Regions from separate parts of the Fictibacillus sp. NRS-1165 genome, predicted to be linked through region 1. Evidence: riboswitches for the same ligand, from Rfam matches in the RefSeq annotation. Region 1 holds a riboswitch; the other holds the start of a gene.
The links. A riboswitch is a leader RNA that binds a small molecule or an ion and turns the genes downstream of it on or off. The one in region 1 is predicted to bind thiamine pyrophosphate.
Positions count from the first base shown of each region.

Region 2: it holds a riboswitch for thiamine pyrophosphate, as region 1 does, so the genes downstream of both, thiC (phosphomethylpyrimidine synthase ThiC) here and ABHN01_RS06870 (acetylornithine deacetylase) in region 1, are expected to answer to the same signal.

Region 1 covers NZ_JBDPNU010000018.1:17,111-21,272, reverse strand. The annotation lists gene ABHN01_RS06880 (ABC transporter ATP-binding protein) at 1-102, opposite strand, end outside; gene tenA (thiaminase II) at 127-813, opposite strand; partial or broken gene ABHN01_RS06870 (acetylornithine deacetylase) at 782-2,056, opposite strand; TPP riboswitch at 2,157-2,261, opposite strand; gene ABHN01_RS06865 (thiazole biosynthesis adenylyltransferase ThiF) at 2,269-3,291, opposite strand; gene ABHN01_RS06860 (thiazole synthase) at 3,291-4,055, opposite strand; gene thiS (sulfur carrier protein ThiS) at 4,060-4,162, opposite strand, start outside.
Region 2 covers NZ_JBDPNU010000003.1:506-4,667, forward strand. The annotation lists gene ABHN01_RS00960 (hypothetical protein) at 1-162, opposite strand, end outside; gene thiC (phosphomethylpyrimidine synthase ThiC) at 159-1,928, opposite strand; TPP riboswitch at 2,047-2,158, opposite strand; gene ABHN01_RS00970 (glycosyltransferase family 2 protein) at 2,584-3,804, shown strand; gene ABHN01_RS00975 (SCO family protein) at 3,762-4,162, opposite strand, start outside.

The sequences.
Region 1 (4,162 bases):
AAATTCTCCGGCCGCTGCTGCAAAATTGATGTCGTTCAGAAGCGGGGAGATTTGTCTTTGCTGAGTAAAGGAATAAAATACATTCTTAAAGATCAGTGACATAAAAACTCTCCTTCAATGTGGCGATTACACCGGCCATTCATGACCGTAATACACCATATCCCAAAACATGAATTCAAAGCGCGAGGTGGTTAGGAAATGCTCCTCGAGCACTGTCAATTCCTGTTCTGTCATACCTTCAGCCAACCGGTTCAGTTTATGGATGAGCCACTGTGCAAGCCCGCCAAATTCCTCTGACGCATACATCTCAATCCATTGGGCATAAGGATGGTCTTCGAGGCTTCCTGCTTCCCTCTTTAAAGCCGATCCAATCTCATGGTAGCTCCACATACATGGCAGCAGGCAGGAGATAAGCTCCGCAAGTGTTCCGTGCTGGGAGGCGTTCAGCATATAGCGGGTGTACGCAAGGTTAATCGGAGTGGCCTTTTCTTCCTCCAGCTCCTCGGACTGTATGCCAATGTCACTGCAATACGCGCGGTGGAGATCCATCTCGGTATTCAAGGTTTCATGAAGCAGGCTTGAAAACCAGGTCATCGTCTCGGCATCCTTCGCTTTTATTGCCCCAAACGCAAAGAGCTTGGCATAGTCTTTTAAATAGACATAGTCCTGTTTCATATAATAGGCAAAGCGTTCCTTAGGCAGTGATCCGTCTTTAATGCCCTGTACAAACGGATGAAGATGAGTGTGTTTCCAAACGGGTTCCACGCTTTTATACAATCGTTCAGTAAATGGCTCTTGCTTCAGCTTCGTCATGTGTATTGCTCCTTTCTATATTGCACCACTTTGCGATAAACCCCGCGAGAACCTTTGAGTGTTCCAACAGCTGATGAAGCTCCACCTTTTCGTCCACAGCGTGAGCATCATCCAGCTTGCCGGGGCCATAAATAACAGCAGGTATTCCAGCGGCTCCAAGCCAACCTGCATCGGTAACGGTTGATGACATTGAAACAACCGCTTTCCGCTTGGAGACCGTTTGATGCTGTTCCTTCAGTACCGCCAAAGCTTCATGAGTGTGATCAACGTCCAGTGCAGGAAAAACTTCTCCTCACTCCTCAATCATGGATTTTCCTCCCCACTTAAACAGAGGAGGATTGTTTTTCATCCATGGATCGGCCATGGCAACAGCAAGGATGTGCTCCTCAATTTCCTTCGCGACCTCTTCATAGGTCTCATTCGGGTAAAAGTGAACAGTAATCCACAGCCGGCATTCATCAGCGATAAACGCCGCATTTCTTCCTCCTTCAATGACGGACGGATTAATGGTCGTACTGCCCATAGGGAATTCCGGGTACGATTTAGTGACTGCCCAGTGCCGTTCAAGTTCCTGCAGCCCTTCAATCACCTTTGCCATTTTTTCAATGGCACTCGCACCGTTTATTCCGCCTCCGGCATGGATCATCCGCGAACGGAGCCCATCGTGATAGGTCTCTTTGCTCTTAATGGTGATCCACCCTGTGATGACTCTTCCTTGGCCATGAATCTCAAGATTCGATGTGTCGGCGACAATCGCAAAATCAGCTTTCATGCCCCGGTCTACACATGACTTGGTTCCTGCTTCTCCTGCTTCTTCACCTGTCACCGATTGAAAGAAGATGTCCCCTTTCAGCTTAATCCCAAGCTCTTGAAGAAGCTGAAGGGCAAACAGAGATGAGGCCATGCCTCCCTTCATATCTGAAGTTCCGCGTCCATAGAGCAGCCCTTCCTCTTCTGTGAGGACAAAAGGGGGATACTTCCATGACGCTTCATCACCGACAGCTACAACATCCATATGTCCATTAAGGAGCAGGCTTTGATATTCCTCTGATCTTTCTCCTTGCTTTGCTCCCGCGACGATTCGGTCCCCGGGAAACAGCTCCCATTCCTCTGTCTCAAATCCCAGGTTAAGGAGTACGTCTTTAACATAGCTCTGTGCCTCTTCTGTATTCCTCGCAGGTGGACTGACCGTCTCGAATGCAACGAGAGTTCGTAAATTATTTCGGTGCCTGGCACCAAGCATTACATACTTGCGGCGGGTGCCTGGCACCCAACATATACAAAAAAGCCGCCTTCATAAGAGAAGGCGGCTGAGCTTTCAGCTGGGGTCCGATTAATCAGCTTTTTCATTCAGCCTGCTTCCCTCCGCTGGCATGATCCAGATCAGGTTCCAAGGGTCTAGAACACAAAGGTTCAGTCTCAGCCTTTCAGCCCCCCTAGCAGATTTCTATTCCATTATCCTATTAAACTGTAGTACAGATTTTTTGCTTCTGTTATATCTTTCGTGCCATGAATGAGTACGCGTCCGTCTTTAAAAAACACAAGCCTCTGTTCTTCATCACTGCTATATGAAAGCAGATATGGATTCTGCTCGATTCTTCCGCCAAGCCGCGATAAAGACAGTGACAGCTCCTCCAAATCTCTTTCCCCTTTTTCCGAAGGACGGATCTGGACAGTGTTTCTTCCGCACAGGACCGCTGTCTTCGTCTGATTTTCCGGATCAAGATGCGGATAGTGGGCGTGCTCGCCACAGGAAGGGCAATCCGCTTTCTTCAGCTTTTGCACATCCATCGCCAAGTAATGATTGTTCCACATATCAAAGGAGACCAGCTTGTTCCGTAGAGAAGTGGTATTGCCCGTCAATAGCTTCATCGCTTCAGCTGTTTGGTGGGCGACTACCATCTGCACCACAGGTGCGATAATTCCTGCTGTATCACACGTTGCACCGCCCATAGGCACCTTCTCAAGCAAACAGCTAAGACAAGGCGTCTCACCCGGCAAAATCACATAGCTTAAACCATAGCTTCCGACACAGGCGCCGTAAATCCATGGAATTTTTCTTTCCTGTGAGATGTCGTTGATCAGTAAACGTGTATCAAAATTATCTGTCGCATCAATCAAAAGATCTGCAAATTCCGCCAGTTCCCGCAGTTCTTCCACACCTGCATCCAGTACAAGACTTTCAACATGAATATCGGAATTCACCTGCTCCAGCCGTTCTCTTGCAGCAACGGCTTTGGGCATCCTGTACTTTGCATCTTCTTCGCTGAAAAGCTGCTGGCGCTGTAGGTTGCTCCATTCCACGTAGTCACGGTCAGCGATCGTAATCCTGCCTACGCCCGCACGGGCAAGTATTTCGGCATTGCCTGTTCCGAGCGCTCCAGCCCCTATAATCACAACGTGTTTATCTGACAGCTGATCCTGCCCTTCTTCTCCGATAGGCTCGAATAATATCTGCCTGGAGTAGCGATCATTCATTAAATACTCATTCCCTCCAGCGGACTGCTTGCCGATGCATACCTTTTCTTTGGAATTCTTCCCGCCTCATATCCGAGACGGCCGGCCTCAATGGCGAGCTTCATCGCCTGAGCCATTTTTACCGGATCATCTGCTCCAGATACCGCAGAATTGAGCAATACTCCGTCAGCGCCAAGTTCCATAGCGGCTGCCGCGTCAGCTGGTGATCCGATGCCGGCATCCACAATAACCGGAATATTGGCCTGCTCAATAATGAGGCTGATGTTTAACGGATTGATGATTCCTAGGCCAGAACCAATCGGTGAAGCTCCAGGCATTATGGCATGTACGCCAAGCTCCTCTAATTTTTGTGCAAGAATGACATCATCTGAAGCATAAGGCAAGACCGTAAACCCTTCTTCCAACAGCATTTCTGACGCTCTTAATGTTTCAAGCGGATCCGGCAGAAGAGTCTTGAAATCTCCTATTACTTCTACCTTTATCATATCACATAACCCTGAAGCTTTTGCTAGCTTTGCAATTCTAACCGCTTCTTCGGCCGTTTTAGCTCCAGCCGTGTTCGGCAGCAGCGTAAAATTCTCTGCATCCAGTTTTTCTAAAAAATTCGGCTGATCAGGATCAAAAATATTCATCCTTCTTACGGCAAACGTAAGGATCTCAGTACCTGAAACCTTAACTGCCTCTTTTTGAATATCAAAATCAGGAAATTTTCCTGTCCCCAGCAGCAATCTGGAGCTAAACTCATAGTTTCCAACTTTCAGCATGTCTTCATCCTCCTCCTACAAAATGAACAATTTCTACCTTATCACCATTAGCTAAGCGTGTTTCAGCGTGCTGGCTTTTATCGAGGATCTCCTGGTTCAGTTCAACG
Region 2 (4,162 bases), on a different contig from region 1:
TGGGAACCGGTACACAATTTTTTCGGTATAGCTGCATCTCATACAGATCCGTTCATCGGAGTGAGAGGTTTCCAGAAACACATGAGGGCATCTTTTTTGAATCTCCTGCAGCTGCTTTTCCAGCAGTGCAATCTTTTCAAGAAGTGCTGCTATTCTGCTCATGAATAAAGGTTCGAGCCTTTGTCCTGAAATTCCTTCGCCTTTTCCCGCATCCCTTCCTTCATTTCTTTTTCAGTGCCGGTAAGTTCCTGTGCAGACATATTTCTCAGATCATGCGAAATTCTCATGGAACAGAATTTTGGTCCGCACATGGAGCAGAAATGAGCGGTTTTTGCTCCTTCCGCAGGAAGAGTCTCATCATGATATCCCCTTGCTTTTTCAGGATCCAGGGAAAGATTGAACTGGTCCTCCCATCTGAATTCGAATCTGGCTTTTGAAAGGGCATTATCTCTCTTCAATGCTCTTGGATGCCCTTTGGCCAAGTCTGCTGCGTGGGCAGCGATCTTATACGCGATGACCCCTTCCCTTACATCATCTTTATTCGGCAGTCCCAAATGTTCCTTTGGTGTCACATAGCAAAGCATCGCCGTTCCGAACCATCCGATCATCGCTGCCCCGATCGCCGAGGTGATGTGATCATATCCAGGGGCGATATCGGTCGTCAACGGCCCTAACGTATAGAAGGGCGCTTCCTGGCAAATCTCCATTTGCTTATCTACATTTTCCTTGATTTGATGCATCGGTACATGTCCTGGCCCTTCGATCATGACCTGTACGTCATATTTCCAGGCGATCTTTGTAAGTTCCCCTAAAGTTTCCAGCTCCGCAAACTGCGCTTCGTCATTGGCATCTGCAATCGAGCCAGGCCGTAAACCATCACCCAGAGAGATGGAGATATCATATGCTTTACAGATCTCACAAATCTCCTCGAAATGAGTATATAAAAAGTTTTCCTGATGATATGCAAGGCACCATTGTGCCATAATGGAACCGCCCCGTGAAACGATACCTGTAATGCGATTGATCGTCAGCGGCACATACCGAAGCAAAACGCCGGCATGGATCGTAAAATAGTCCACACCCTGCTCCGCCTGTTCAATAAGGGTATCCCGATAGACCTCCCAAGTTAGATCCTCCGCGATCCCATTCACCTTTTCGAGCGCCTGATAGATTGGAACAGTGCCTACAGGAACCGGAGAATTCCTGATGATCCACTCTCTTGTTGTATGAATGTCCTTGCCTGTGGACAGATCCATAATCGTGTCCGCTCCCCAATAAGTAGCCCATGTCATTTTTTCGACCTCCTCCTCGATGGAAGAAGTAACAGCTGAGTTTCCAATGTTAGCGTTGATCTTCACATGAAAGTTTCGCCCGATGATCATCGGTTCCAGCTCGAGATGATTGATGTTGGCGGGAATAATGGCCCTGCCGCTAGCCACTTCACTTCTGACAAAATCAGAATCAAGCCCTTCCCTAATCGCAATGAATTCCATTTCAGGCGTAATTATCCCTTTTTTCGCATAATGCATCTGTGTCACGTTTCCTCCCTCTTTAGCCCGCATCGGCTTAAAAGGACGAATCGGAAACACATTTGCGGTCTGAGCCTGTTTCCTGTAGCCATTGTCCTCCGGTTTAACGGAACGGCCTTCATATTGCTCTGTATCGTTCCGGTCTTCCACCCACTTTTTTCTAATTAAGGGCAGACCCTTTTCTACATCTGCCTCATATTCGGGGTCGGTGTAAGGACCGCTTGTATCATACAGAATGACTGGCGGATTCTCTTCGGCTCCTCCAGTCTTCTGTGTATCCGCCAGGCTGACGCTTCTCATCGGCACACTGATGTCCGGACTTGATCCTGTTTCATAAATTTTCGTGCTGTTTGGAAACTGTGATTTCAATAAAACATCGTTTTCTTTTTGTACGTTCATGCAACTTCCTCCTCGATTTTTTAAATTGAGTCCAAAGTTACACACAGCATAAAAAAAAACGGGTTCTAGTAAGAAGAACCCGATAGGATAGGCAAAGAAAAATATACAAAAATATACTTGACTTCGGCACCTACTTCCCTACGCTGGTATAACCCAGATCAGGTTCAAAGGGTCAAAGAGCTGTTCCTCTCTTCTCTCAGCCCGTCTGACGGGCTCCCCTAGCAGAAAACATATTTTGTTTTCAGAGTAAATGTTAACTTCTCTTTGCTTGTTCCACAATCAGACTTTTGGCATGGGTTGTTTATCACCGTAAGCGGATGGCCGGAAATTTATGTATAGGCTTTCAATTCACTGAAAAGTAAGACTTATTACTCATCCGTTGAAAAGGAGAAATTGCCATGAAATACTTTATACTAATATAACAATTTGAACAAAAGGAGGTTTACTACAGTGAAATATGCAGTATTATTTTTCTTCTGTCTTTCAATCGCTTTTCCAATCCTTCACTCCTTCAACTGCCTTCCCTTTTTTCATAAAAGAAAAAGACGGTATCGGCCAAAACCGATATTTGAAAAAAGTGTCAGTGTTCTTATCCCTTGCTTCAATGAGGAGAAAATCATTACGACATCCGTTGAAAACATGAAAATTTGAAATTATTTATATCAATGACGGATCCACGGATGACACCCTCGGAAAACTGGATGAACACCTGCAGCTGAAGACAAGTACAAGGATTCCTCTGAGCCAGTTAAAACATAAACGAGCGATCCAGTTTTATCAGTCTGAGCTCTATCCAAATATTTATGTGCTGGATAAAATGAACGGCGGAAAAGCGGACGCGCTCAATGCAGGCATTGAATATTCAAGCAATGAGCTTGATGTCACTTTGGATGCGGATACCATCATGACTGACCATTCACTGCCTGCCATCAATGAAACATTCGAAGAACAAAATGTCGTGGCTGCCGGCGGCATGGTACATGTTCTCCAGACCAAAATGAAGAATCCGTTCTCAGGGCTGACATTGCGTGGAACGAACCTGCTCATTCGCGCTCAGGCTCTAGATTTCCTGCGTGCTTTTTATATTACAAAAGTGTCACATGCCAGGTTAGGAGCCCTTTCCATTATTTCTGGTGCATTCGGTATTTTCAGGAAAAAGGTCCTTCTCAGTGTCGGAGGCTACCGCGCAACGATTGGAGAAGACATTGACATTACATTAAAAATTCAGCGCCATATCGCTGGTCAAAAGGATAAAAAGGTGACCTTTATTCCCGACGCTGTTTGCTATACCGAACTCCCCGAAAACATTTGGGATCTGTTCAAACAGCGGATCCGCTGGCAGAAAGCATTTATCGACTGCGTCATCCATTTCAGGTCTTTTCTTGGAAAAAACCTGTTTAGAAGCCCTGTTTCCTTTTTTTATATCTTTGAAGCTTTTATATCCGGCACACTTGCCGTTTATTTTATGACCAGTATCTTTGTGGTCGATGGATTCGCTCTCCATTCTTCCATTCTTGAATATGTTCTTATCTATGTGTTGTATATTTTTATTTTCGGCCTTGTGTACGACATGGTAGCGATCGGCATGGGTGAATATTATGGCTACGCCTTTCAGGAAAAGGATACCTATCCCCTTCTTGTCACCATCCTTTTTGACATCTTTATTTTCAGGATGGTCACCATGGCCTGTGTGGCCTATGGAAGCATTGCCTATTTCTTCAACAGGGACTGGAATAAGGTTTCAAGAACCGGCCGGGAATACCAGAGGCGGATTCCCGCCCTGCCGCATGAAGAGCACAAGCAAAAAGCCCCCCCGGCCAGGGAGGCTTTTTGCTATAGTGAGTTTTGTTTTTTCATATCCTTGATAATCTGTTGAAAGGGGGTATCCTGTACACCGCCGTACCGTTTGACGATCACTCCTTTTTTATTCACGAGAAAAAGGCTTGCGCCGTGGATAAACTGATTGGAGGACGGATCGCTCGACACGGCCATCTTAAACGAGTTTTTTGCTAGCTGTTCAATGTTTTCCTTTTTATACCCGGTCAAAAACGTCCAATTGGAAAAATCCGCATGATACATTTTCGCGAATTTAATTAAAGCCGCTGGAGTGTCCCGTTCTGGATCAACCGAAAATGATACGAACTGAACCGGCAGATGTTCCTTCTTCGCCATGTCCTGAAGTTTGGACATGTGAGCAGTCATAGGTGGGCAGACCGTCTCACAGTTGGTAAAAA